One region of the Streptomyces sp. NPDC055962 genome, then DNA from elsewhere that is predicted to be linked to it. Evidence: riboswitches for the same ligand, from Rfam matches in the RefSeq annotation. Region 1 holds a riboswitch; each other region holds the start of a gene.

Region 1 (5,215 bases):
CGACGGCGCGGTCACCACGACGTACGCCCATGACAGCCACAACCTCGTCACGCTCGGCACCGCACGGCGCTCGATGCGGGCCGCCGCCTCGGCGGTGCTGGACGACGACGGCGGCGTGGCCGTGGCCCGTGACGGCGCCGTCACCGCCCGACTGCCCCTGGCCGTCGGCGGGGTGATGTCGACGGCCCCGGCCGCCGAGGTCGCCGACGCCTCCCGCCGGGTGCGGGACGAACTCGGCACATGGGGATGGCGTCACCGCAACCCGTTCATGAGCGTCTCGACGCTCACCCTGGCCGTCTCCCCCACGATGAAGATCACCGACCTGGGCCTGGTGGACGTCCTCGCCCGTGACTGGACCGCGCAGGTCCTGGACGGCTGCCACTGACGGCACCCGGCCCGCCGGCTCCCGACCTCCCGTGGGTCCGTGCGTCCACGGTGTCCGGCGCGTCGTGCCGGGTGTCGCAAGGCGAACGGGCGGGAGACGGACCCACGGCTCCGCATGTTGCGACGGCCCGCCCTGGCCGGACGGGCCGTCGGACGGCGGATAATCCCTCGCGCGGTGGCCGGGAATCGCGGAGACTCGCCCCGTGTCCGACATGCATGCGTTCCGGGAGGCGGTCACGGCGTGGGCCGCCGGTGGCCCCGATGAGGCCGCGCGGGGTCTGGCCGCGCGGTTGCCCGTCCGGACCGCGGTCCTGCTCGAAGGCCCGAGCGACGTCGCCGCGGTCGACGCACTGGCCGCGGCGCACGGCCGGGACCTGGCGGCCGAGGGGATCTGCGTCCTGCCGATGGGCGGCGCGATGAACATCGGACGCTACGCCCGCCTCCTCGGACCGCCCGGCCTGGACCTCGCCCTCACCGGGCTGTGCGACGAGAACGAATCGGGCTGCTTCGCCCGCGGCCTGGAGCGGGCCGGTGCGGCGCGGGAGGGCTTCTTCGTCTGCGCGGCGGATCTGGAGGACGAGCTCATACGCGCGCTGGGCGTGGCCCGGGTGAAGGAGCTCGTACAGGCGGAGGGGGATCTGCGCCCCCTCCAGACCTTCCTGAACCAGCCCGCGCAGCAGGGTCGCGCACCGCAGCAGCAGTTGCGGCGCTTCCTCGGCACGAAGAAGGGCCGCAAGATCCGCTACGGCCATGTGCTGGTCGAGGCGCTCGGCTCCGGGCGTGTGCCCGCCCCGCTCGACAGCCTGCTCGCCGGTCTCTGACCGCTCTGCACCCTGCCGGTACGGGCGTAAGGGCCGCATCGCGCACGGCGTTTGCGGGCCGGGGCGGTCAGTTCGACACATGACGCACGCCGCGCTCGACGAACCGGAGAGGTACGGCCGCCGCCTGCCCTGCGCCGACCCGGTCCGAGGACACGGCGTGAGCCGTCCGGGCGGGCGGGGCACCGGACCTCCGGCCGGCTGCCGGGGCGGCGGCGCACCGGCAGCCGGCATCCACCGTTCAGGATGGTGAGTTTGTCCACACCGCCGGATCGCGCCGCCCCGCCGGTGGGCCGTGACGGCCGGCTCGTGCGTGGAGCGGCCGGGGGCACGGGCCGGGCCAGGGGCGGGCGGGGCGGCTCCGTCCCGGGGCGGCGGACGTACGGCGGCCGCGGTGAACCCGGCCGCGGCCGTGGAGCCCCGCGGTCGCGGGCGGATGGGCGTGCTTGTCATCGCCCCCCACCTGGCACTACTGTCGCCACGCCTTGGTGAACGGGAAATCCGGTGTGATGCCGGTGCGGCCCTCGCCACTGTGATCGGGAAGTCCGGCTCCGGCCCTCGCGGGCAGCCACTGGGTCCTTGTGACCCGGGAAGGCGGAGTCGGACGGTGTCACCCGTCAGCCAGGAGACCGGCCAGGGCACTTCAACCATCCACGAGGTGCTGGAGAGGGTCTGCTGAGCCATGCACATAGCCGAGGGTTTTCTGCCTCCGGCGCACGCGATCGCCTGGGGCGTCGCGTCCGCGCCGTTTGTCGTACACGGAGTCCGGTCACTCACACGTGAGGTCCGGGAGAACCCTGAGAGCACCCTGCTCCTGGGCGCTTCCGGAGCCTTCACCTTCGTCCTATCCGCCCTGAAGATCCCTTCCGTCACGGGGAGTTGCTCCCATCCCACCGGCACAGGGCTGGGCGCCATCCTGTTCCGGCCGCCGATCATGGCGGTGCTGGGCACCATCACACTGCTCTTCCAGGCGCTGCTGCTCGCGCACGGAGGGCTGACCACGCTCGGGGCCAACGTCTTCTCGATGGCGATCGTGGGCCCCTGGGCCGGCTACGCGGTGTACCGGCTGCTGCGCCGGTACGACGTGCCGTTGATGGTCGCGGTCTTCTTCGCCGCGTTCGTCGCCGACCTGTCCACCTACTGCGTCACCAGTGTCCAGCTCGCGCTCGCCTTCCCCGACCCGGGCACCGGGTTCCTCGGCGCGCTGGGGAAGTTCGGTTCCATCTTCGCGGTCACCCAGATCCCGCTCGCGGTGAGCGAAGGGCTCCTGACCGTGCTGGTCATGCGGCTCCTCGTGCAGTCCAGCAAGGGTGATCTGACCCGGCTCGGCGTGTTCCTCGCCGGCAAGCGGGCCCGGACCACGACGGACGAGAAGACCGAGGCGATGGCCCGATGAACAAGAACACGAAGATCAACGCCCTTCTGCTGCTCGTCGTGGCCGCCCTGGCCGTCCTGCCGCTCGTCCTCGGGCTCGGCGACGACAAGGAGGAGCCGTTCGCGGGCGCGGACGCCCAGGCGGAGACGGCGATCACCGAGATCGATCCCGGGTACGAACCCTGGTTCTCCCCGCTGTACGAACCGCCCTCCGGTGAGATCGAGTCGGCGCTGTTCGCGCTCCAGGCGGCGCTCGGCGCGGGCGTCCTCGCCTACTACTTCGGTCTGCGGCGCGGGCGCCGTCAGGGCGAACTGCGCGCGGGGGAAGCGCAGGACGGCGGGGGTGCCCCTGCCGGGACCGGGGAGTCACCGGCGCGGGGGGCCTGAGCCCACGTGCTGCCGATCGACGCGGCGGCGCACAGCAGTCGCTGGCGCCGCCGCCACCCCGTCGACAAGGCCGTGCTCGGACTGGGGCTGACGGTGCTGGCGATCTCGCTGCCACCGTGGCCCGGTGCCGTCCTGGTCCTCGTCACCGCGGTCTGCGTACTCCTGGGTCCGGCCGGCGTGCCGGCCCGCCATCTGTGGCGGGCCTACCGGGTGCCCCTGGGCTTCTGCGTCACCGGGGCGGTGACACTCCTCGTCCAGGTCGGCGGGCCGGAGGGGCTCGTCGGTCTGGCCGACGGCGGGCCGGTCCGTGCCGGGGAACTGCTGCTGCGCACCTCGGCCGCGTCCCTCGGTGTCCTGCTGTTCGCCTTCACCACACCGATGTCCGACCTGCTGCCCCGGCTGGTCGGGGCGGGGGTGCCCGCTGCGGTGGTGGACGTCGCCCTGGTGACCTACCGCATGAGCTTCCTGCTCCTCGACTCGATGCGCCGGATCCGGGAGGCCCAGGCCGCCCGGCTCGGCCACACCACCCGGGCGGCGTCCTGGCGTTCCCTGGCCGGGCTCGGAGCCACCGCCTTCATCAGGGCCTTCGACCGCGCGGCACGGCTCCAGTCGGGGCTGGCCGGGCGCGGCTACGACGGCACCTTGCGCGTCCTGGTGCCCGAGGCGCGTGTCTCCGCCCGGTTCACGGCCGCGAGTGCGCTGCTGCTCGCGGCCCTCACCGCACTGACCTTCGCCCTGGAAAGGCCGCTGTCATGAGCGATTCCGTGCTGCTCGCCCTTCGGGGCGCGTCCTTCGCGTACGAGGACGGTCCCGCCGTGCTCAGCGGCCTCGACTTCGAGGCGCGCGAAGGGCGCGCGCTCGCCCTGCTGGGCAGGAACGGCAGTGGCAAGACGACGCTGATGCGGCTCCTCAGCGGTGGACTGCGTCCGAAGGAAGGGCGGTTGACCGTCGAGGACCGTCCGGTCACGTACGACCGGAAGGGGCTGACCCGGCTGCGTACGACGGTCCAGCTGGTGGTGCAGGACCCGGACGACCAGTTGTTCGCCGCCTCCGTCTCCCAGGACGTGTCGTTCGGGCCGCTCAATCTCGGCCTGTCCACCGAGGAGGTCCGAGCGCGGGTGGACGAGGCGCTCGCCGCCTTGGACATCACGGCTCTGGCGGACCGGCCGACCCACCTCCTCTCCTACGGGCAGCGCAAACGGACCGCCATCGCGGGCGCGGTCGCGATGCGTCCCCGTGTGCTGATCCTCGACGAGCCGACCGCCGGGCTCGATCCGGACGGTCAGGAGCGGCTGCTCGACACGCTCGGCACCCTGCGCGGTGGTGGCACCACCGTCGTGATGGCCACGCACGACGTGGACCTCGCGCTGCGGTGGGCCGACGACGTCGCGCTCCTCACCCCGTCCGGTGTCCGGGCCGGGTCCGCGCCCGAGACGCTGGCCCGCACGGATCTGCTGCGGGAGGCCGGACTCCGGCTGCCGTGGGGTGTCGCGACCACTCAGCTCCTGCGTGCTCACGGGCTGTTGGCGGCGACGGCGACGGGCCCCAGGACCCCGGAGCAGCTCGCGGCGGACTTCGTCCCGCCGGCCGTCGCCGTCAGGACCCCGGCGGAGTCCTGACGGCGCGCCCGGAAGGACCGGCGCACGGGGTTACCGCCCGGCCGGCGCCCCGCTCGGGGCCGGCAGGAAGCCCGTCCCGTGGAAGTACGTCAGATAGCGGGTCACGACCTCGTCGGTGAGCGGGGGCAGGTGGACTCCCAGAGCCGCGGTGGCCTCCGCCGTACGCCGGGAGTCGAAGCGGCGGCGGTCGTGCGTGCCGGTCCGGGGCCGCCCCGTCTCGCCGAGGAACAACTGCGCGGCGTTGTCGTGCTGTCCCGCGACGAGGTCCTGCCACCGGGACGCGGGGACGGTGCGCAGGTCGTGCCCGAGCCGGCCCGCCACCTCGAAGACGCGTTCCAGGCCGGGCGCGTCCGGGTTGGTGAAGTGGTACGTCTCCACGCCGTCCCGCCCGGTCAGGGCCAGCGCGACGACGGCCGCGCTGACGTGGTCCACGGGCACCCAGTCCGTCGACCCGTACGGCAGGTCGGGCACCGCTCCCGCCTGGAGGCACCCCTTGATGAGCTGCCACAGCAGATCGCGGTCCTGGCAGGCACCGGTGACGGTGTCGCCGCTGATGCGGCCGGGGCGGTGGACGGTCACGGGCAGACCGCGCTCGCGGGCCAGCGCGACCAGCCCTTCGGCGACCCACTTGCT
Region 2 (5,215 bases), on a different contig from region 1:
TGAGCATGCCCTTGACGGGTCGTCCGGTCAGTGACTGGGCGTAGGAGGTCCAGCGCACCGTCATCGGATCCGGGCGGGAGATGTCGCCGGCGAGGACCGGCGGGCGGACGTAGCGGGTGCCGTAGGACTGGACCCATCCGTGTCGCGTGGCCAGGTAGCCGGTGAGCTGCTCGGCGAAGTACTGGACCATGTCGTTGCGTTCGGGCTCGCCGTGCACGAGGACGTCGAGGCCGGCCTTCTCCTGGAAGGAGATCACTTCGGCGATCTCCGCTTCGATCCGCTGGTCGTACCTGATGGTGTCGATCCTCCCGGCGCGCAGGTCGGCACGGGCCGCCCGCAGCTCACCGGTCTGCGGGAACGAACCGATTGTGGTCGTCGGCAGCAACGGCAGGGCGAGGTGGGCGCGCTGGGATGCGGCCCGCTCCGGATAGGGCTGGGACCGGCGGCCTTCCGCGTCGGTGACGGCGTCGGCCCTGGCCTGTACCACCGGGTCGTAGGTGACCGGGGAGTCGGCCCGGGAAGCGAGGTCGGCCCGATTGGCGGCGATCTGCTGGGCGATGGCGTCGGTGCCCGCGGTGAGCCCCGCGGCGAGAGTGACGACTTCCTTCGTCTTCTGCCGGGCGAAGGCGAGCCAGCGGAGGATCTCGGGATCGATGTCGCTTTCCGGCTCCGTGTCGAGAGGCACGTGCAGCAGGGAGCAGGAGGCGGCGACGTCGACCTGGTCGGCGAGTCCGAGCAGGGTGCCCAGTGTGGCGAGGGACTTCTCGTAGTCGTTGATCCAGATGTTGCGGCCGTTGACGACGCCCGCCACCAGGCGCTTGCCGGGGAGGCCACCGGCGGCGGCCAGGTCCTCGACGTTTCCGGCGGCCGACTCGGTGAAGTCGAGGGCGAGGCCCTCGACCGGGGACTTGGCCAGGACCGGCAGGGCGTCGCCGAGGCGGTCGAAGTACGAGGCGACCAGCAGGCGCGGCCGGTCGGTGAGGCCGCCGAGCTCACGGTAGGCGCGGGCGACGGCGTCGAGCTCGGCAGGGGTGCGGTCCTGGACGAGTGCGGGCTCGTCGAGCTGCACCCACGCGGCGCCCGCCGCGCGGAGGTCGGCGAGGACCTCGGCGTAGACGGGAAGGAGCCGGTCCAGCAGGGTCAGCGGTTCGAACTCGACGTCGACGCCGGGGGCGGGCTTGGCGAGCAGCAGGTAGGTGACGGGGCCGACGAGTACCGGGCGGGGGGTGTGACCGAGGGCGAGGGCCTCCCGGAACTCGGCCACCTGCTTCGCGGAGTCGGCGCAGAAGACGGTCTCCGGGGCGAGTTCGGGGACCAGGTAGTGGTAGTTCGTGTCGAACCACTTCGTCATCTCGAGGGGGGCGATGTCCTGGTTGCCCCGGGCCATCGCGAAGTAGCCGTCGAGTGCGTCGGCGCGGACGGCCGCGCGGTGCCGTTCGGGGACGGCGCCGACCATGACACTGGTGTCCAGGACATGGTCGTAGAACGAGAAGTCGCCGGACGGCACCTCGTGGATGCCGGCCTCGGCCAGCTGCCTCCAGTTCGAACGGCGCAGACCGGCCGCGGTCTCCCTGAGGGCGTCGGCGCTGACGCGGCCCTTCCAGTAGCCCTCGACGGCCTTCTTCAGTTCACGGTCGGGACCCTGGCGGGGGTAGCCGTACACGGTGGCTCGTGCTGCCGCGGCTGCGGGCTTCGCTGTCACGGAACTCTCCTTCGCGAGATGTGTCCTGGACATCCCGGGGACGGGACGTGGACGCGAAGGGACGACCGATCGGACGGGTCACGCCGGGAATGCACCGTGCGTGCCGCTCGATATGTGCGCCGACCCGCCCACGAGGTCACCGGGATCTCCGCACGCGACCGGTCGCGTGCGGGCAACGGGCAGGTCTTCGGACTCGCGGGCACGGGCGTCTCCGAAGAGGCGTCCTCCTAGTGGCCGTCGCTTCCCAGACCCTCCCGGGGCCAGTGCGTATGACGGCGTTCGTTCCCACTCACCGCTGCGGGGCAGTCCCGGATTCCCACCGGGTTCCCTCTTACGACGCATCCCGTCTGGCGGACGGGGGCGAACCAGCTGCACCCGACACCCTACGGGGCGGACGGAATGCGTACACCCCCGCCCACGATCCGGGACGGCCGGGCTGCTGGTCCGACCGCACCGTGGGGTGAGGAGCGGGGACAGAACCGTTCCGCTCACCACCCCTCCACGGCAGCGCGGGTCTCAGCCCCGCTCGTACGTGCCCGCGCCCGGTTTCCGGCCGGGCAGACCTGCCCCGACCATGCGCGTGAGCAGCGGTGGCGGGGCGTACAGAGGCTCCTCGGACTCGTCGTGGAGCGACAGGGCGAGGGAAGGAACGGCCGTGTCGAGCAGGGTGTTCACGACGGACCCCGCCCGTTCGGCGGAGAGAACCACGGTCGTGGCGAGCGGCGTCGCCACGGGCACCTCCGGGCGCGGCGAAGATCTCCGTTGCCGCCTCGGCCGCCGAACCGATCGATGGTCAGTGCGCAGACACCATGGGCCGGACCACGGGAATCATCAGGCGGCCCGGACCGTAGGGCCCGCCGTCGGTGTCAGCGCGGCGAACTCCAGTGGTGCGGACGGGTCGACCGACACGTCGAGCGGGGCCGGTTCGGCGCCGGAGCGGACCAGCAGGTCGCCCACCGCGGCGATCATGGCGCCGTTGTCGGTGCAGAGCGTCATGCGCGGCACGCGCAGCTCGATGCCGGCCGCAGCGCACCGTTGTCCGGCCAGCGCGCGGAAGCGGGAGTTCGCGGCCACGCCGCCGACGACGACCAGGGTCTTCACGGCGTGGTCGCGGCAGGCACGGACGGCCTTGCGGGTGAGGACGTCGGCGACGGCTTCCTGCAGGGCGGCCGCACCGTCGGCGATCGACGGTTCCTCGCCGCGCAGGCGGTGCTGCTCCACCCAGCGGGCGGCGGCCGTCTTGAGTCCGGAGAAGGAGAACGCGTACGGGTCGTCGCCGGCCTTGCTCAGGGGGCGGGGGAAGACCACGGCCTCCGGGTCGCCCGTCCTCGCGGCATGGTCGATGGCGGGCCCCCCGGGGTAGGGCAGGCCGAGGATGCGGGCGACCTTGTCGAAGCATTCACCGGCGGCGTCGTCGAGTGTGTCGCCCAGGTGCGGGATCGGCTCGCGCACCAGGTCCCGGACCAGGAGCAGCGAGGTGTGGCCGCCGGAGACGATCAGCACGACGCACGGCCGGGGCAGCGGGCCGTGTTCCAGCGTGTCGGCCGCGACATGCCCTGCGAGGTGATGCACGCCGTACAGCGGGACGCCTGCCGCATAGGCGAGGGATTTCGCTCCGGCGAGGCCGACCTGGAGGGCACCGGACAGGCCGGGGCCGGTGGTGACGGCCACCGCGTCGATCTGTCCGAGCCGCATCCCTGCCTCGGCCAGAGCCTGCCGCACGACCGGTGTGAACGCCTGGAGGTGGGCGCGCGAGGCGATCTCGGGCACCACGCCGCCGAAACGCGCGTGCTCCTCCATGCTCGACGCCACCACGTGGGCCAGCAGCCTTCCGTCCCGCACGATGCCCGCGCCGGTCTCATCGCACGACGACTCGATCCCCAGCACCACCGGTGCACCCACCACGGCCTCCTTCTGCATGCATATTGCTCTTGCAATATATGTGCAACAAGGCTCTGCTGGTGGACCGGGTGTTCAGCGCGCCGGAACGGGAGGGACGGTCAGGGGTGCCGGGCCACCGCCAGCGGTCAGGAGTGTGGCGACGCCGACCGATGCGTTCACCGGCCGCCCCGGGCGGCAGTGCGAACTCGGCACCGCGCAGGAGGCTCAGCGGCCGGTCCGGCCGGCGACCGCGGCCAAGGCGTCCTTGACCTCCTGTGCCACACGGGCCGCGTCCTCGGGGTCGTTCACCACGTCGGTCTCGGTCATGTCGATGACGAGGACCTCGCTGGCCGAGTAGTGCTGGTGCACCCACGCGTCGTATCCCGACCACAGCGTCCGGTAGTACTCGACCAGGCTGTCGTCCTGCTCGAAGTCACGTCCCCGCAGCCCGATGCGGTGCAGGACCGTTTCGAAGTCCGCCTTGAGGTAGACCATGAGGTCAGGAGCCTTGCGGTAGGGCAGGCCGTCGATCTCTCGCATCATCTCGTCCAGCAGTCCCTCGTACACCTGCAGTTCGAGCGAGCTGATCCGGCCCAGATCGTGGTTGACCTTGGCGAAGTACCAGTCCTCGTAGATGGACCGGTCGAGGACGTTGTCGTCCTGCTTGTACGCCTCCTTGATCGACGCGAACCGGGTCCTGAGGAAGTACAGCTGGAGGAGGAAGGGGTAGCGCTTGGCCTGGATCTCCTCGGGGCTCGCGGTGTAGAAGAGCGGAAGGATCGGGTTGTCTTCCACGCTCTCGTAGAAGACCTTGCTGCCGAGCTCTTTGGCCAGCAGTTCGGCCACGCTGGTCTTGCCGATCCCGATCATGCCTCCGACGCAGATCACGGACATACCTCGTTTCTCCCTGGGCGTCTTCTGTCTGTGGGCAGGTGGGCACCTCACGCCACTGGGACGCACGTGATTCCCGAGGTCTTCATGATCAGCGCCACGCGGCCCGTCCGGACCACGGTTCCGGAACGGTCCGATGTCCTGACCGGCGCGACCGCTCTGCGGCCGTGGCGCAGGAAAGCGAGCCACAGGCACCACATCCGACGTGAATCCTAAAGGATGGTCCACCCTGGGTCGGTCCGTGCTGCGCGCTGCTCACCAGGCGCGATTCCGGAGCTCCGGTGAGGTGGGGGCGCCGTCCGGAACGTCGGCCGGGGACGCGCGCGCGGCCGTCGGCGGCGCGGAGGCGACGAGCGGCGGTGCCCGGGCGCCGGCTCGTCCGCCTGGCCACCGTCCATCTGTGGGCCTGTAGTTTTCCGGCCCTTTTGTGATGACGGAGGCATGACATGTCCGGGTGGAGGGGCATAGTCCTGACGCCCAGGAAGAACCTGCACCGGCCGGCCGGCCGATGCAGGTCATCCCCACTCTCGGATCCCCTTCGGAACCGAGTTCCCCCACGAGTGAAGGGACAGCAATGCCGCATTCCTTATGGTCGAGGGCAGCCGGCACCGCCGCCGCGATCGCCATGGCCACAGCAACGGCAGCGCACGCCGCACCCGCACCGGAGACGGACGGGACGAGGAGCGCCGCAGCGGTGGTGACACTCCGCTACGACGACAGCCGCGCAGTCGGCTGGGAGGC
Region 3 (5,215 bases), on a different contig from region 1:
GGTGAAGGACTCGTGCGCGTCGAGCATCACGACGATGTCCCCGTCGTCGTTCTGTCCCACGTCGAAGATCCGGCGGGCCGGTGTGATGTGGACCGGTCGGCCCACCTGGTTGAGCGGGATGCGGTGCCGGGCGGCAAGCGACGAGACGCTGCTGATCCCGGGGACGACCTCGACGTCCGGTGAGAAGGACCCACGGGCCTCGATGTCGGCCAGGATCCCGAGCGTGCTGTCGTACAGCGTCGGGTCGCCCCACACGAGGAAGGCTCCGGTCTGCTCGGCCGTCATCTCGTCGCGCATCAGGTCCTCGAAGATGTCCGCACGACGGGTACGCCAGTCGTGGACGGCCCGGGTGTAGTCGCCCCGCTCCAGCGGGCTCCGGTCCCGGCTCGGGTCCTCCACCTCCACCACGCGGTACGGCGCCTGCGCGTGCTCGTCCAGCATGCGGTGGCGCAGATCCGTGAGCGACGACGTGTGGTTCCCCTTTCCGACGATGAAGAAGACGTCGGCGCGGCGCAGCGCCTTCACCGCGCCCAGAGTCAGATGGTCGGGGTCCCCCGATCCGATGCCGATGACGAGGATCCGGCGTGGCTGCATGGTCATGGAACGCAGTCTGGCAGGCGCGTCCCCGACCGGTGCCGCCGCGTGCGGTACGGGGGAACGCACGCCGTGGTGCGGGGCGAAGGCAGTCCCGTTGTCCGATGGACGACCACGCCGTCCAGCAGGACGGCGACGGCCGGGCGGAGCCCGAACTGCTGGAGCATGCGGTCGTCGCTGAGGACGAAGGCTCCGAAGAACGGGAGAGGGGGAACACCTCGTGGTCCATGGACGGCCCGAGGAGGATCGCGAAGATCAGCGCGGGAACGAAGGCTTCGACGGGGCCCGGCTTCGCTGCGAACCTCCATGCTGGTGCGGACAGGGCCGGCAGGGCGATCGCGCCGGCCAGCAGGGCCGGGACGGGGCAGCATGGCGCGCCGGCGGTCGCCCTGGGTCCTGCCCTTCGGGACGGCGCCGCGCACGGCTCATGCACGCGGGCGCCCGGCCAGTCCGCAGTCTCCGCACATCGAGCCGCGCGGCGCGCGGTAGTAGAGGCAGCAGCTCCGGCGGCGGAAGGCGAGTTCGGGTCCGGTGAGCACGCCCGTGCCCGCCAGTCGTCCGGTGTCCAGGAGCGTGGCCGTCAGGGCGGTGAGCGGTCGGCGTACATCGGGGCGTGCCGCAAGCAGGGCGTGGGCCGCCCCGGCGAGGGCCGACGCCGAGTTGCCGTCCAGCAGGCGCGGGGCGACCTTGACGCGCAGTCCGTCGGACAGTGCCGACAGATGGCGTGTCACCTGCTGGTAGAGAGCACGGGGTGCACCGTCGCCGAGCCGGTCGGCATACCAGCCGGCGGGGCGGGGCACCCTGAGGGCCGGTCCGTCGTCGGCGCGCTGGAGCCCCTCCAGATCGGGGACCATCCCGTGGAGTACGACGCAGGCCAGGGCCGGGGACCAGAGGCGGGCGGCGTGTCCGAGCTGGGCGACGGAGACGTCGATGCGTGCTTCGGGGGTGTGGTGGCGGCGGGCGACGGCCTCGGCGAGGTCGCTGAAGCCCTCCGCGTAGGAGCGGGCGAGCGGATGCCAGCCGTCGTCCTCGCCACCGATCCTGAGGGCGAAGAAGCCTCCGATCCCCGCCACGTCGTGCAGCGCGGCGGTGACGGATGCGGCTGGTGCGCGGGCGTCGTCCACGGGTCCTGCCTCTCGGTCCGGGCTGCCGTCGTCAAGGCCGGGGGGTCGTGTGCCGGCGTGGCGGTGTGAGGGTGCAGAGGTCGGGAACATCCGGCTGGGGTAGGACTCCTGGCCCGCCGGCCGTGGCCCATGCGGCGATGTTTTCGGTGGCGTCCGGATCGTTGACCAGTCTCGGCGAGACGGGTCGTGCGCCGACCGCAGGGCCCTCGGCGGAGGGCTGCACGACGATGACGTCGGCCTGCTCGCAGAGGTCCGGACAGGCGCAGAACCGGACCGGCGCCCGGGCACTCAGCCGCTCGGTCCGGGCGGCGTGGTCCACGCCGGTCACCTTCGGGGTGCCGCAGCAGCAGTCACGGCACAGGACGATCCGGCAGGGAACAGGTTCGCGGCCGGTCGGGAGGGTGCGGGCAGGCATGCGGGATCGTTCCTCTCTTCCGGGGAGACCCGCCCCGGTGGTCCGTCGAGGAGGCGACCGCGTGAGTCTCCTGGCTCTCGGGTCGAAGCTCGCGCCGCGCCTTCCCACCCGTGGGGGCAGTGGTCGTGTGCGGGGCTCGCTCGCCGATCACAGTGGCGGGACCGCGCCGGATTCTCACCGGCTTCCTCGGACCGCAGTCGCCTGTTGCTCCGGTCATACTTCCACCCTTTCGCTGTGGTGACAGCAGGGGGGCACTATGCCCGCGACGCGAAGAAACGTAATATCGCCAGGTCATCGCCGCGATGGGAATCAGGAAGCCGGTGTGAGTCCGGCACGGTCCCGCCACTGTGACCTGCGGTCCGTCCTCATCCGTACGCCGTGTGCAGAAGAGGAACCCGCCGGAAGTCAGGAGACTGGCCTGTCGCGGGCCCGTTCCGAGGAGCGCGGACTCCCCAGGAGGCTCTACGTGTATCCCTTGCCCACCCCTGCCCGCGCGGGTTCCTTCCCGGCCCGCCGGCACCCGGCCCTGCGGGGCGCGGCCGCGGCCCTTGCCCTGTCGGCCGCCCTGCTGACCGCTGGCTGCGGCTCGTCCGGCGGCAGCGCCGCGAAGCCCGCGGATACGGCGTCGTCACCGGAGGGCTTTCCGGTCACCATCGACAACTGCGGGGTCAGGACGACCTACGAGAGGCCGCCGTCCCGGGTGGTCACGATCCATCAGCATCCTGCCGAACTGATGCTCGCCCTCGGTCTGAAGGACCGCATGGTGGGCACCGCCTTCCCCGACTCGGCCGTCCTGCCCGAGTTGAGGAAGGACTTCGAGGCGATACCCGAACTCGCCCGGCGCGAGCCGTCCTTCGAGAAGATCCTCGATTCCGAACCCGACCTCGTCTACGGCGGCTACGGCAGTGCCTTCGCCGAGAAGGAAGGCCGCTCCCGGGAAGCGTTCGCCGACGCCGGGATCGACACGCAGCTCAACCGCGAGTACTGCGGAAGGAAGCGGGTGACGGTCGAGGACACCTACGCCGAGGTCCGCACCATCGGCAAGATCTTCGGCGTCTCCGGCCGTGCCGAGAAACTGGTCTCCGACCTGGAGGACCGCGTCGGCCAGGCGAAGTCCGCCGTCGAGGACCGGCCGGATGTGCCGGTCTTCGTCTACGACAGCGGAGACAAGAGCGCGTTCACGGCGGGCGGGAAGGGGCTGGGCACCGACCTGATCCGGCTGGCCGGCGGAAGGAACGTCTTCGCCGATCTGGACGACGTCTTCGGTGACGTCTCCTGGGAGCAGGTGGTGGAACGCCGCCCCGAGGTCATCGCCGTCTACGACTACGCCGGCTCCGGAAGCGTCGAGCAGAAGAAGAAGTTCCTGCTCGCCCAGGACGCCCTCGCCGACGTCCCCGCGGTGAGGAACAAGCGGTTCGTCGTCCTGCCCCTGACCGCGACGCTGGTCGGCATCCGCTCCGCGTACGCGGTGGACGACCTGGCCCGGGGGCTGCACCCGGAGAGCTTCCGGTGACGCCCGCCGCCACCGGGGCACCCGCCGGTCGGCCCGTGTCCGCCGGAAAGAGGTCCGGACCCGCGCCGGGCCGCCGCGCGCCCTTCGCGTGCGGACTGGGCGTGCTGGCCGCGCTGCTCGTGGCGTCCGCGACCGCGGGGCTGGCCATCGGCTCGGTCCACGTGCCACCCGGCCAGGTCTGGGGCATCGTGACGCACGCGCTCGGAGCCGACTGGACGGAAGCCGGCTGGTCGGGAGCGCGGGAGACCATCGTGCTCGACGTCCGGGCACCCCGTGTCCTGCTGGGGGCGGTGACCGGTGCCGGGCTCGCCGTGGTCGGCACCGCGATGCAGGCACTGATCCGCAACCCGCTCGCGGAGCCCTACCTGCTCGGGGTCTCCTCCGGGGCGTCCCTCGGCGCCGTCACGGTCATCGTCTTCGGCATGGGCTTCCTGGGACCGCTCTCCCTCTCCGGTGCCGCCTTCGCCGGCGCACTCGGCGCACTGGTCCTCGTCTACGTCACCGCCCGCGCCGGAGGACGCATCACCTCCACGCGGCTGGTGCTGTCCGGCGTGGCGATCGCGGCGGTGCTCACCGCCGTCCTGGACCTGCTGCTGCTCACCACGGACCGGGGCAACGAGGCCCGGGCCGTACTCGCCTGGACCCTCGGCGGCCTGGGCGGCGTCGACCGGGACACGCTCCTGCTCCCGGTCCTGGCCGTGTCGGCAGGCATCGGCGTCCTCCTGGTCCAGTCACGCAACCTCAACCTGCTGCTGGCCGGTGAGGAGGCCGCGACCACCATGGGCCTGGACGTGGCCCGCTTCAGGGCCCGGATGTTCGTACTGCTCTCCCTGGTCACCGGAGTGCTGGTCGCGGCGGCCGGACCGATCGGCTTCGTCGGTCTGATACTGCCTCACACGGTGCGTCTGTTCGTGGGCGGCGACCACCGCCGGGTACTGCCTGCGGCCGCCCTCGCCGGCGCGGTGTTCCTGATCTGGGCCGACATCGCGGCCCGCACGGTCGCCGCCCCCCTGGAGATTCCGGTCGGTGTGCTCACCGCGCTCTGCGGCGGGCCGTTCTTCCTGTGGCTGATGCGCAGGGACGCCCGGCGCGCGACCGGCGGAGGAGCCGTATGAACCCCGCCGCCGACCTGTCCGTCGAGAATCTGACCCTCACCGCAGGCGCCCGCCACCTGGTGCGCGACATCTCCCTCACCGCGTCGGACGGCCAGGTGATCGGTCTGGTCGGCCCCAACGGCAGCGGCAAGTCCAGCCTCCTGCGCGCCGTGTACCGGGTCCTGCGTCCCGCCGCGGGCACGGTCCGCGTCGACGGCACCGATGCCTGGGCCATGCCCGTACGCCTGCTGGCCCGCACCGTCGCCGCGGTGGTCCAGGACTCGGCGGCCGACTTCGACCTCGCCGTCCGCGACGTCGTCGCCATGGGGCGTACCCCCCACAAGCGGCTGCTCGACGGCGACACGGCGGAGGACACCGCCCTCGTCGACGACGCCCTCTCCGCGGTGGATGTCACCCACCTCGCCGAACGCCCCTTCGACCGGCTCTCCGGCGGTGAACGCCAACGCGTCCTCAT
Region 4 (5,215 bases), on a different contig from region 1:
AGCCGCGCGGAGCACTCGTCCCCGGGGACATGGGCCAGTGGGGTTACGCCACGCTGGCGCTCGGCTCGGCGCTGGCGCTCTTCATGTACCCCCACTCGATCACGGCGACGCTCTCCAGCCGCAGCCGTGAGGTGATCCGGCGCAACACCACGATCCTGCCGCTGTACTCGCTGATGCTGGGCCTGCTCGCCCTGCTCGGCTTCATGGCGATCGCCGCCGGCATCAAGGTGGACAACGGCCAGCTCGCGATCCCGCAGCTGTTCGAGAACATGTTCCCCGACTGGTTCGCGGGCGTGGCCTTCGCCGCGATCGGCATCGGCGCCCTGGTGCCCGCCGCGATCATGTCGATCGCCGCGGCGAACCTCTTCACCCGCAACATCTACAAGGACTTCATCAAGCCCGACGCGACCCCGGCGCAGGAGACCAAGGTCTCCAAGCTGGTCTCGCTGCTGGTGAAGGTCGGTGCGCTCGCCTTCGTCCTCACCATGGACAAGACGGTGGCGATCAACTTCCAGCTGCTGGGCGGCATCTGGATCCTCCAGACGATGCCGGCCCTGGTGGGCGGCCTGTTCACCCGGTGGTTCCACCGCTGGGCCCTCATCGCCGGCTGGGCGGTCGGCATGATCTACGGCACGGTGGCCGCGTACGGCGTCGCCAGCCCGACCCAGAAGCACTTCGGCGGGTCCTCGAAGGAGATCCCGGGCATCGGCGAGATCGGCTACATCGGTCTCACCGCGATCGTGCTGAACATCGTCGTCGTGGTCGTGCTGACCTTCGTCCTGAACGCGCTGAAGGCCCCGGCCGGTGTGGACGAGACCTCTCCGTCCGACTACACGGCCGACGTCGGCGACCCGGGCGTCAAGGCCGAACTCCCGCCGGCCACGGTGGGCGCCCCCGGGGACGAGGAACCGCTGCAACGAGCGTAGGCCTCGCGTCGTCCGTCCCGGCGGGGTCTCCCCGCCGGGACGTCCGCGCGCGTGGGCCGGAGCATGTCGGCGCCGCCTCGGAAAGGCCGTGCGCCCGGCCCGCGGGCCGGTGCAGACTGGCTCCCATGGATGTCTCGATCAGACCGGTCCGCACCGAGGAGCACGAGGCCCTGGGTGAGATGACCGCCCAGGCGTACCTCGACGACGGGCTGCTGGACTTCGACGCCGACGACCCCTATCTGGAACAGCTTCGCGCCGTCGGGCGCCGGGCCGCCGAGGCCCTGGTGCTGGTCGCCGCGGACGCCGACGACGGCGTGCTGGGCGGGGTCACGTACGTCGCGCCCGGAAGCCCCTGGGCGGACATCGCCGGGGAGGACGAAGCCGAGTTCCGGATGCTGGCCGTCTCCGCGAAGGCGCGTGGCCGCGGTGCAGGCGAGGCGCTCGTGCAGGCCTGTGTCGACCGCGCACGTGCCGCCGAGGGGCTCTCCGGGATCGTCCTGTCGACCCAGTCGTCCATGGAGGCCGCCCACCGCATCTACCGCCGCCTGGGCTTCGTACGGACGCCTGAGCGGGACTGGAGCCCTGTGCCGGGCTTCACCCTCCTGACGTTCCGCCTGGCCTTCTGACCCAGCACGACACTACATCTGGGGGCTGCCATAACCAGCGGCCCCCACATGTATGCTCGACCTCGCTGTCGCCGCAGGGGAATCCGGTGCGAATCCGGAACTGTCCCGCAACGGTGTGATCGGTGCGCTTTCGCGCATCGCGGAGTCCGAAGACCTGTCGGCAGCGCGTCCGGCTCGACCGAACCGGACGCAGAGACGTCCGGGCCCCGCGGAGGGCCGGTGGACGCCGTGCGCCGTGCCCCCCTTCCCGGGTGCCGTCGTGTCCGGCTGCCCCGCTCCCGCAGGCCCTGAGCCGAGCGAGGGATAGCCCCAGTGACCATCGCGCCAGCAGACCCGGTTTCAGCCGCGGAACTCGAAGGCCGCACGACCGACGCGCCCGGGACCGCACTCCTGCGGACCCTGACCGGTCTCACCGCCGATCTGCCCGACACCGACCCCGGACGGGTCGCCGCCGCCGCGCTGCGCGGCCGCAACGCGCGGTCGGACGAGGCCGAGCTGCGCTCGCTGGCCACCGAGGCCGCCGCCGGCCTGATCTCCGAGGACCCGGCCTACTCCCGGCTCGCGGCCCGGCTCCTCACCCTGGCCATCGCGGACGAGGCCGCCGGCCAGGGGGCCGTCTCCTTCTCGGCGTCGGTCGCCGTCGGACACCGCGAGGGCCTGATCGCGGACCGGACGGCCGAGTTCGTCACGCTGCACGCCGCCGCCCTCGACGCCCTGGTCGACCAGGCCCTCACCGACGGCGCCGACGACCGCTTCGGCTACTTCGGGCTGCGGACGCTGCACAGCCGGTACCTGCTGCGCCACCCGATCACACGGGAGGTCGTCGAGACGCCGCAGCACTTCATGCTGCGCGTGGCCGCCGGTCTCGCCGAGGACACCTCCGAGCGCGCCCTGGGCGAAGTCGCCGCGCTGTACGGACTGATGAGCCGGCTCGACTACCTTCCGTCCTCCCCCACCCTCTTCAACTCCGGCACCCGGCACCCGCAGATGTCCTCCTGCTACCTGCTGGACTCGCCGCTGGACGAGCTCGACTCGATCTACGACCGGTACCACCAGGTGGCGCGCCTCTCGAAGCACGCGGGCGGCATCGGCCTCTCGTACTCCCGTATCCGCGCCCGGGGTTCACTCATCCGGGGGACCAACGGGCACTCCAACGGCATCGTCCCGTTCCTGAAGACGCTGGACGCCTCGGTCGCCGCCGTCAACCAGGGGGGCCGGCGCAAGGGGGCCGCCGCTGTCTACCTGGAGACCTGGCACGCGGACATCGAGGAGTTCCTGGAGCTGCGCGACAACACCGGAGAGGACCAGCGGCGTACGCACAACCTCAACCTCGCGCACTGGATCCCGGACGAGTTCATGCGCCGCGTGGACGCGGACACGGAGTGGTCGCTGTTCTCCCCCGCGGACGCCCCGGAGCTGGTGGACCTGTGGGGCGACGCGTTCGACGCGGCGTACCGCGCCGCCGAGGCGAAGGGGCTGGCCCGCAAGACGATGCCGGCCCGCGAGCTGTACGGCCGGATGATGCGCACCCTCGCGCAGACCGGGCAGGGCTGGATGACGTTCAAGGACGCCTCCAACCGCACGGCGAACCAGACCGCGGAGCCGGGCCGCGTCGTGCACTCCTCGAACCTCTGCACCGAGATCCTGGAGGTCACCGACGACGGTGAGACGGCCGTCTGCAACCTCGGTTCGGTCAACCTCGGCGCGTTCGTCGCCGACGGTTCGATCGACTGGGAGCGGCTGGACGCCACCGTCCGCACTGCGGTGACCTTCCTCGACCGGGTCGTGGACATCAACTTCTACCCGACCGAGCAGGCCGGGCGCTCCAACGCCCGCTGGCGCCCGGTGGGTCTGGGCGCGATGGGCCTCCAGGACGTCTTCTTCCAGCTGCGCCTGCCCTTCGACTCCCCCGAGGCCCGCGCGCTCTCCACGAAGATCTCCGAGCGGATCATGCTCGCCGCGTACGAGGCCTCCTGCGGTCTGGCCGAGCGGTCGGGCCCGCTGCCCGCCTGGTCCGAGACCCGTGCCGCGCGCGGCGTGCTGCACCCCGACCACTACGACACCGAACTGCACTGGCCGGAGCGCTGGGACGCGCTGCGCGCCCGCGTCGCGAAGAGCGGGATGCGCAACTCCCTGCTGCTGGCCATCGCGCCGACGGCGACGATCGCCTCGATCGCCGGGGTGTACGAGTGCATCGAGCCGCAGGTCTCCAACCTCTTCAAGCGCGAGACGCTCAGCGGCGAGTTCCTCCAGGTCAACGCCTACCTGGTGGACGAGCTGAAGCGGCTGGGCGTCTGGGACGCCCGCACCCGCGAGGCGCTGCGCGAGGCGAGCGGGTCCGTGCAGGGCTTCGCCTGGATCCCCGAGGACGTGCGGGCTCTGTACCGCACGGCGTGGGAGATCCCGCAGCGCGGCCTGATCGACATGGCGGCGGCCCGTACCCCGTTCCTCGACCAGAGCCAGTCGCTCAACCTGTTCCTGGAGACGCCGACGATCGGCAAGCTCTCCTCCATGTACGCGTACGCCTGGAAGCAGGGGCTGAAGACGACGTACTACCTGCGGTCGCGCCCGGCGACCCGGATCGCCCGCGCGGCGTCCGGGAAGGCCGCCGCCTCCGCCCCCATCCCCGTACAGCAGGCCGCCGCCCCCGACGCGGACGCCATCGCCTGCTCCCTCGAAAACCCCGAGTCCTGCGAGGCCTGCCAGTGATGAGCACCACGAACAACGAGAAGAACCTGCTCGACCCGGGCTTCGAGCTGACCCTGCGTCCCATGCGCTACCCGGACTTCTACGAGCGCTACCGGGACGCGATCAAGAACACCTGGACCGTCGAGGAGGTCGACCTCCACTCGGACGTCGCCGACCTCGCGAAGCTGTCGCCGGGTGAGCAGCACATGATCGGCCGGCTGGTGGCGTTCTTCGCGACGGGTGACTCGATCGTCTCCAACAACCTGGTGCTGACGCTGTACAAGCACATCAACTCCCCCGAGGCGCGGCTGTACCTGTCTCGGCAGCTCTTCGAGGAGGCCGTGCACGTCCAGTTCTATCTGACGCTGCTGGACACCTATCTGCCCGACCCGGACGACCGGGCGGCGGCGTTCGACGCGGTCGAGGAGATCCCCTCGATCCGCGAGAAGGCGCAGTTCTGCTTCCGGTGGATGGACTCGGTGGAGAAGATCGAGCGGCTGGAGACGAAGGCCGACCGCCGCCGCTTCCTGCTGAACCTCATCTGCTTCGCCGCGTGCATCGAGGGCCTGTTCTTCTACGGCGCGTTCGCCTACGTCTACTGGTTCCGCTCGCGCGGTCTGCTGCACGGCCTCGCCACGGGCACCAACTGGGTGTTCCGTGACGAGACGATGCACATGAACTTCGCCTTCGAGGTCGTCGACACCGTCCGCAAGGAGGAGCCGGACCTCTTCGACGACGAGCTCCGGCAGCAGGTCACCGATATGCTGAAGGAGGCCGTCGAGGCGGAGCTGCAGTTCGGCCGGGACCTGTGCGGCGAAGGCCTGCCCGGTATGAACACGGAGTCGATGCGCCAGTACCTGGAGTGCGTCGCCGACCAGCGGCTCACCCGCCTCGGCTTCCCGCCGCTCTACGGCTCCGAGAACCCGTTCTCCTTCATGGAGCTCCAGGGGGTGCAGGAGCTGACGAACTTCTTCG

The links. A riboswitch is a leader RNA that binds a small molecule or an ion and turns the genes downstream of it on or off. The one in region 1 is predicted to bind cobalamin.
Positions count from the first base shown of each region.
Region 2: linked by a shared signal. The riboswitch ahead of metE (5-methyltetrahydropteroyltriglutamate--homocysteine S-methyltransferase) and the one ahead of ACFC51_RS35205 (energy-coupling factor ABC transporter permease) in region 1 are both predicted to bind cobalamin.
Region 3: linked by a shared signal. The riboswitch ahead of ACFC51_RS28395 ((2Fe-2S) ferredoxin domain-containing protein) and the one ahead of ACFC51_RS35205 (energy-coupling factor ABC transporter permease) in region 1 are both predicted to bind cobalamin.
Region 4: linked by a shared signal. The riboswitch ahead of ACFC51_RS02545 (ribonucleoside-diphosphate reductase subunit alpha) and the one ahead of ACFC51_RS35205 (energy-coupling factor ABC transporter permease) in region 1 are both predicted to bind cobalamin.

Region 1 covers NZ_JBHJYN010000023.1:47,951-53,165, reverse strand. The annotation lists gene ACFC51_RS35215 (adenine deaminase C-terminal domain-containing protein) at 1-385, shown strand, start outside; gene ACFC51_RS35210 (TOPRIM nucleotidyl transferase/hydrolase domain-containing protein) at 588-1,205, shown strand; cobalamin riboswitch at 1,650-1,855, shown strand; gene ACFC51_RS35205 (energy-coupling factor ABC transporter permease) at 1,885-2,598, shown strand; gene ACFC51_RS35200 (energy-coupling factor ABC transporter substrate-binding protein) at 2,595-2,963, shown strand; gene cbiQ (cobalt ECF transporter T component CbiQ) at 2,970-3,719, shown strand; gene ACFC51_RS35190 (energy-coupling factor ABC transporter ATP-binding protein) at 3,716-4,582, shown strand; gene ACFC51_RS35185 (amino acid adenylation domain-containing protein) at 4,613-5,215, opposite strand, start outside.
Region 2 covers NZ_JBHJYN010000012.1:100,705-105,919, reverse strand. The annotation lists gene metE (5-methyltetrahydropteroyltriglutamate--homocysteine S-methyltransferase) at 1-1,702, opposite strand, end outside; cobalamin riboswitch at 1,863-2,087, opposite strand; partial or broken gene ACFC51_RS28370 (3-hydroxyacyl-CoA dehydrogenase family protein) at 2,219-2,365, opposite strand; gene tsaD (tRNA (adenosine(37)-N6)-threonylcarbamoyltransferase complex transferase subunit TsaD) at 2,534-3,622, opposite strand; gene ACFC51_RS28360 (deoxynucleoside kinase) at 3,809-4,477, opposite strand; gene ACFC51_RS28355 (snapalysin family zinc-dependent metalloprotease) at 5,049-5,215, shown strand, end outside.
Region 3 covers NZ_JBHJYN010000012.1:107,114-112,328, forward strand. The annotation lists gene cobF (precorrin-6A synthase (deacetylating)) at 1-600, opposite strand, end outside; partial or broken gene ACFC51_RS28385 (hypothetical protein) at 702-895, opposite strand; gene ACFC51_RS28390 ((2Fe-2S)-binding protein) at 1,020-1,718, opposite strand; gene ACFC51_RS28395 ((2Fe-2S) ferredoxin domain-containing protein) at 1,750-2,133, opposite strand; cobalamin riboswitch at 2,197-2,321, opposite strand; cobalamin riboswitch at 2,405-2,570, shown strand; gene ACFC51_RS28400 (ABC transporter substrate-binding protein) at 2,609-3,646, shown strand; gene ACFC51_RS28405 (FecCD family ABC transporter permease) at 3,643-4,761, shown strand; gene ACFC51_RS28410 (ABC transporter ATP-binding protein) at 4,758-5,215, shown strand, end outside.
Region 4 covers NZ_JBHJYN010000001.1:573,131-578,345, forward strand. The annotation lists gene mctP (monocarboxylate uptake permease MctP) at 1-926, shown strand, start outside; gene ACFC51_RS02540 (GNAT family N-acetyltransferase) at 1,052-1,552, shown strand; cobalamin riboswitch at 1,593-1,729, shown strand; gene ACFC51_RS02545 (ribonucleoside-diphosphate reductase subunit alpha) at 1,865-4,261, shown strand; gene ACFC51_RS02550 (ribonucleotide-diphosphate reductase subunit beta) at 4,261-5,215, shown strand, end outside.